Linked DNA regions of Casimicrobium huifangae. The protein of the gene in region 1 interacts with the protein of each later gene in a pairwise test. Links are inferred from orthologs where the notes say so. Each region holds a gene or a part of one and is shown on either strand. Other genes may lie near its edges. The genes, in order: hflK and ftsH.

What was found.
Region 2: the proteins of hflK (region 1) and ftsH interact in binary tests that used the Escherichia coli proteins (3 or more experiments, as listed by UniProt). The link is inferred for Casimicrobium huifangae from one-to-one orthologs.

The regions. Positions count from the first base shown.
Region 1 is NZ_CP041352.1:1,578,116-1,581,339, forward strand. Bases 93-2,997 are described here. They hold hflK (FtsH protease activity modulator HflK), read right to left. Parts: upstream 2,310-2,997; coding sequence 876-2,309; downstream 93-875. Other genes in these bases: hflC (protease modulator HflC), read right to left, coding at 93-860; hflX (GTPase HflX), read right to left, coding at 2,325-2,997. Also shown: more of hflC, read right to left, coding at 1-92; more of hflX, read right to left, coding at 2,998-3,224.
Region 2 is NZ_CP041352.1:1,102,596-1,105,893, forward strand. Bases 267-3,245 are described here. They hold ftsH (ATP-dependent zinc metalloprotease FtsH), read left to right. Parts: upstream 267-770; coding sequence 771-2,720; downstream 2,721-3,245. Other genes in these bases: FKL89_RS05110 (RlmE family RNA methyltransferase), read left to right, coding at 267-345; FKL89_RS05120 (YfiR family protein), read left to right, coding at 2,767-3,245. In the rest of the region: more of FKL89_RS05110, read left to right, coding at 1-266; more of FKL89_RS05120, read left to right, coding at 3,246-3,298. UniProt on the Escherichia coli protein: Acts as a processive, ATP-dependent zinc metallopeptidase for both cytoplasmic and membrane proteins. Plays a role in the quality control of integral membrane proteins.

The DNA.
Region 1 (3,224 bases):
CTGCCCTGCTTCAGGAAGCGGAAGAAGTCGGCGCTCGGATCGAGCACCATCACGTCGCTCTTGTTTTTGAACGATGCCTTGTAGGCTTCGAGGCTGCGATAAAAGGCATAGAACTCTGCGTTCTGGCCATAAGCCGCGCTGTAGATGGCAGCCGCCTTGGCGTCACCGGAGCCCTGCATCTCCTGTGCCTTTTTGTAGGCCTCGGCGAGGATCACTTGTGCCTGCTTGTCGGCATCAGCCTTGATGCGTTCGCTCTCGGCAGCACCGGTGGAGCGCAATTCGGCAGCAACACGCTGACGCTCCGAGCGCATGCGGTCGAACACACGGGTGGACACCGATTCATCGAAATCCACGCGCTTGAGACGGACGTCAACGATGCGAACGCCAATTTTCTTGGCATCAATCTCGGCGGCATCACGAACGATCGCCATGATTTTTTCGCGATCGCCGGACACCACTTCCTGCAGCGTACGCCGCCCGAATTCTTCGCGCAGCAGCGAAGTTACAGTCTGGCCGATCCGGCGTTCGGCCTGCTTCTCGTCGCCGCCGACGGCACGGTAGAACTCGCGGGCGTCGGAGATTTGCCACTTGACGAAGGAGTCCACCTGTACGGGCTGGTTTTCCTTGGTGTTGAAGCGCTCCGATTCCGGGCTGTCCATCGTCAGGATCTGCTTGCTGTACTTGCTGACCGTCTGAATGAACGGAATCTTGAAGTTGAGGCCCGGCTTGTCCTTGATGGCGACAACTTCGCCGAGCTGGCGGACCATGGCGAATTCGCGTTCATCAACGGTGAACAGCGTCTGCGAGAACGCAAACACCACGACCAGGAATGCGGTGAGCAGGGGAGCGATCTTGTTCATGTTGTCAGCTCCTTTCTAGTTGCGCGAGTCGCGGCCACCGCGAGTGGTGTCGCGCGTGTTGCTGCTGCGGGTGTTGCCGGGTGCCTCCACCGCCGCAGCCGGATCGGGCAGCGGCGCACTCGGACGCGCCGCCTCAGTTGCGCTGCTGGCGCCAAGGCCGGTGCTGGCAGCGGCGCGGGTGCCATCCATCAGCTTGTCGAGCGGCAGATAGAGCAGGCTCTGACCCTGTCGCTGGTCAACCAGCACCTTGCTGGTGTTGCCGAGCACCGACTGCATCATGTCGATGTAGAGGCGCTCGCGAGTGACCACCGGGGCCTTGTTGTATTCGCCGACGACCGAAGTGAAGCGCGCGGCATCACCCTGGGCGCGGGTAACAACGCTCTGCTCGTAGCCGGACGCTTCTTCCAGCAGACGTGACGCACGGCCGCGTGCTTCGGGGATGACGCGGTTGGCGTAGGCCTGGCCTTCATTGACCTGCTGCTCGCGGTACTGCTGCGCTTTGACCACGTCCTGGAAAGCCTCGTTGACCGCCTCGGGTGCGGCAACAGCCTGCAGATTGAGCTTGCTGATGGTGATGCCGGTGCCGTAGCGATCCAGCAATTGCTGCATCAGCTTCTGGGTGGCACCGGCGAACTCCTCACGACCCTGATTGAGCAGGAAGTCCATTTTGCGTTTGCCGACCACCTCGCGCATGGCGGTTTCTGCCGCCTGCACGACCGCTTCCTCCGGCTTGCGGTGGTTGAACAGGAAGGCTCTCGCGTCCGACAGCGTGTATTGCACTGCGAAGGCGATATCGATGATGTTGAGATCTTCCGTCAACATCTGCGCCTGTTTGGCGTCACGGTTGCGACTGGCCCCACGGAAGCCGACCTCGACCGAGCGAACCTGGTTAAGGTTGACGATGGTGCGGGACTCGATCGGCCACGGGAAATGCCAGCGCGGGCCCGGTTCGGTGGTCTCGACATACTTGCCGAAGCGTTGCACGATGCCGCGCTTGCCTTCGTCAACGATGTAGAACCCGGTGGCGAGCCACAGCAGGGCGCCTACGACGAGGGCCAGCACCAGGCCGCCCGCCGCAAAGCGCGGGCTGATCGGTGGGAATGGCGAACCGCCACCACCGCGTTTGCCGCCTTTTTTGCCACCGAAGATCTCGCCGACGCGATCATTCACCTTTTTCATCAGCTCGTCGAGATCGGGCGGGCCATCCGGCTTATTGCCACGACCGCCGCCGTTGTTGCCACCCGGTGGCGGAGATGAGGGCGGGGGAGGCGGACTGCCGGTCGGCTGCTGTTCGCTGCCCTTGTCGCCGCCTTTGTCGCCAGATGAGTTATCACTGCCGCCGGCGCCGGGTTTGCGGCCCCATTGCGGATCGTTCAGTGACAGCTTGATCCCGTTACGGAAGGCGTTGCGCCAGCGGGTCAGCAGCGAGGGTGTTGCTTGTGTGTTCATTGTCAGGTCGCGTATTTACGCGGCTTTGGCATTCTGCGACGCGTCGTCATGGGCGAACCCGGACTCAGTGTCGTACGGATAGCTATTTTGGCGTGGAAACCGCGCTTGCAAGACGGTACGCAGTTCGGGAATGCCCGCCCCCGTGCGCGCTGAAACAAAAACGCGACTCGCCGCACCGCTTTCATCAGTCTCGATACGGCCGGCGTCGGTGCCGAGGCCGAGCAGATCGCACTTGTTGACCACGATCAGTTGCGGAATGTCGGCAGCGCCAATCTCCTGCAACACGGCGTTCACCGCTTCGATCTGTTGTTCGCGCTGGTCGCTGGCGCCGTCCACGACGTGAAGCAGCAGGTCTGATTGCACCGCTTCCAGTAGCGTCGCCTTGAAGGCTTCCACCAGCTCATGCGGCAGTGCGCGGACGAAGCCCACTGTGTCTGACACCACCAGCGGTTGTGCATCCGCCACATAGAGTTTGCGCACGGTGGTGTCCAGCGTCGCGAACAACTGGTCGGCGGCGTAGGTGCCGGCCGCAGTGAGGCGGTTGAACAGCGTGCTCTTGCCCGCATTGGTGTAGCCGACGATGGCGATCGAGCGTGTTTGCGAACGCTCGCGCTGCCGGCGCTGGGTGTGGCGCTGGCGTTCAACCCGATCAAGGCGCTCGCGCAGGGCGCGAATCTTTCCCGAGATCAGCCGACGGTCAATTTCAAGCTGCTTCTCGCCGGGGCCGCGCAGGCCGATACCGCCGCGCTGCCGCTCAAGGTGCGACCAGCCGCGTACCAGGCGGGTAGACAAATGTTCCAGTTGGGCGAGTTCCACTGCCAGCTTGCCTTCCGCACTGCGGGCGCGCTGGGCGAAGATGTCGAGAATCAGTGTGCGGCGGTCGATGACGCGGCAGGAAAGCTCGCGCTCAAGATT
Region 2 (3,298 bases), 480 kb from region 1 along the record:
TTCATTCAGGGCGACTTCAGCGATGAGCAGATATTGCGGCAGGTGGAGGCAGCGCTGGGCGGAGCCAAAGTGGATCTGGTCATGAGCGACATGCTGCCGAACATGACTGGCGTGACTGCAATTGATTCGCCGCGTGCAATCTACCTGTGCGAATTGGCGGCCGAGTTCGCCCTGGCCCATCTGAAGCCCGACGGCAAGTTCTTGACCAAGGCGTATCAGGGGCCGGGCTATCAGGAATTTTTCCAGCAGCTCAAACAGCAATTCAAGACGGTGGTCAGCCGAAAACCCGACGCATCCCGTGATCGCAGTGCAGAGATATACCTTTTGGCCAGTGGCTTGCGGTAGTGGTGAGCGCACGCATACGCTGCAGCATCTTTTCGCTGAAACGACCTATGCATAGGGCCTGTATCCAGATTCCATGCAAAGTCGATAATCTGCCTATTGACGTGCTGAGCCCTCGTTGAATGGCGCTTTACGAAGAAAGATGTTGAGCCGTAGCGGGTGGGCATCGGTCTGCGCCAGACGGGTCGAAGCGTACCCGTCCCTGCGTTTTTCACGCCCGGAAGCCGTGATCGGTTGTTGGTTGCCGTGCGCCGATGGTGGATCGCGCTGAATCAGGCACTTTGTCGGCATTTGACGACACAAGTCAAAGGTTTGCCCGATCGTTTCGGCGCCACTCTTGAAAAACCGGCCCCGCCCTTAAAATCGTAGGTAAGTGTGGCTGCCGCTCTCCCCGCCTGTTGCGGGCTTGGCCGTCACCGGAGTGTCGCGTGAACAACATGCTCAAAAACATTGGTATCTGGGTCGTCATCGGTCTCGTCGTGCTGACTGTCGTACAGCAATTTGACAAATCGAGCCGCAAGAGCGACGCCGTGGCGTATTCGCAGTTCATCGAGGAGCTGCGCGGCGGCAAGATTTCCGAGGCGAGCATTGAGGGCCGCAACGTCGAATACCGCACTTCCGACGGCAAAAAAGTCACCTACATCCCCGGTGGCTACGACAAGGACCTGATCAACGACCTGCTCAAGAACAACGTCAAGTTCTCCGGCAAGCCGGAGGAGCAGCAATCGATCCTGACCTCCATCCTGTTCTCGTTCGGTCCGATCCTGCTTTTGATCGGCGCCTGGATTTTCATGATGCGCCAGATGCAGGGCGGCGGCAAAGGCGGTGCCTTCAGCTTTGGCAAGAGCCGTGCGCGCATGCTTGATGAGACCAACAATTCGATCACCTTCGCCGACGTCGCCGGTTGCGACGAGGCCAAGGAAGAGGTGACCGAGATCGTCGACTTCCTGAAAGACCCGAGCAAGTTCCAGAAGCTCGGCGGACGCATTCCGCGCGGTGTGCTGATGGTCGGTTCGCCGGGTACCGGCAAAACGCTGCTCGCCAAGGCGATTGCGGGCGAAGCCAAGGTACCCTTCTTCTCGATCTCGGGCTCCGACTTCGTTGAAATGTTTGTCGGCGTTGGCGCGGCCCGCGTCCGCGACATGTTTGAGCAGGCCAAGAAGAACGCGCCCTGCATCATCTTCATCGACGAAATCGACGCGGTCGGCCGTCAGCGCGGCGCCGGTCTCGGCGGCGGCAACGACGAACGCGAGCAGACGCTGAATCAGATGCTCGTCGAAATGGATGGTTTCGAGGGCTCGCAGGGCGTGATCGTGATCGCCGCGACCAACCGTCCGGACGTGCTCGACCCGGCGCTGATGCGTCCGGGCCGCTTCGACCGCCAGGTTGTGGTGCCGCTGCCCGACATCCGTGGCCGCGAGCAGATCCTGCAAGTCCATATGCGCAAGGTGCCGATCGCCGCCGACGTCAAGGCACACGTGATCGCACGTGGCTGCCCGGGCTTCTCGGGTGCCGACATTGCCAACCTCGTGAACGAGGCGGCACTGTTCGCGGCGCGCGCCAACAAGCGTCTCGTCGACATGGAAGACTTCGAGCGCGCCAAGGACAAGATCTACATGGGCGCCGAGCGCAAGTCGATGGTGCTGACCGAGGACGAGAAGCGCGCCACGGCGTACCACGAATCGGGCCATGCGATCGTCGCGGCCAGCCTGCCCAAGGCCGACCCGGTGCACAAGGTCACCATCATCCCGCGTGGCCGCGCACTCGGCGTCACTTGGCAGTTGCCGGAGCGTGACCGCATCTCGCTGTACAAGGACCAGATGCTGACCGAGATCTCGGTGCTGTTCGGCGGCCGCATCGCCGAGGATCTGTTCGTGAAGAACATCTCCACCGGCGCCTCGAACGACTTCGAACGCGCGACCAAGATCGCGCGTGACATGGTGACCCGCTACGGCATGAGCGACCTGCTCGGCCCGATGGTCTATGCCGAAAACGAAGGCGAGGTTTTTCTCGGCCGCAGCGTCACCCAGACGCGCAACGTTTCGGAAGAGACGCTGCAGAAGGTCGATCTCGAGATCCGTCGCATCATTGATGAGCAGTACGCAGTGTCGACGAAGATCCTCAAAGACAATGCCGACAAGGTTGAGGCCATGACGGCGGCGCTGATGGAATATGAAACCATCGACGCCGACCAGATTGCCGACATCATGGCCGGCCGTCCGGTGCGTGCAATAAAGACATACAACACGCCTGGAAGTGGTGGAGGTGACTCATCGGCAGGCACTGCAGTGTCCACCGATGGCGCAGACAGCGGGGGTAAGGCGGATGCAACATCGCCTGCGGCGGCTTCTTCCAAGGCTGCTTCCGATACGCCCTGACCCGACCGACGGGTCAGGCCTACGCTGGGCGGCCTTAGGGTCGCCTTTGTCGTTTTGGTCGGCGATGCTGCGCGACGGCGGCGGTATGACGCGCATGGTGACTGTGCCTTTCGCCAAAGCCAGCCTGACTGCGGCGGCGGCGTTCTGCGCACTGGCCAGCGGTACCGTACACGCTGCCGATGGCAGTGGTGATGTCTCCGACCTGATCCTTAACCTGTCGCGCTACACATCCTGGCCAGCCTCTCCGACGCGCAAGCAGTTGACGGTTTGTTATGCGCACGGCGGTGCGATGACGACCAACGCGCTCGTGACCGATCAGAACGTGTCCATTCGCGGGCTCCCGGTGCAGTGGCGTCAAATCGCCACGCCGGCACAAATCCCCGGTTGCATGGTGCTCTGGCTCAATGCCGACGTACGTCCGGCGCCGCGCGACTGGCTGGCGGTTGCGGCTGATCAGCCAATATTGACGCTCAGCAACTTTGCCGACTTCACCGCTGACGGTGGCGTAGTCGGCGCTTATCGGGTCGGTACCGATTGGCGTTTTGAGATCAATCTTGAAGCCTTGCAACGCACTAATC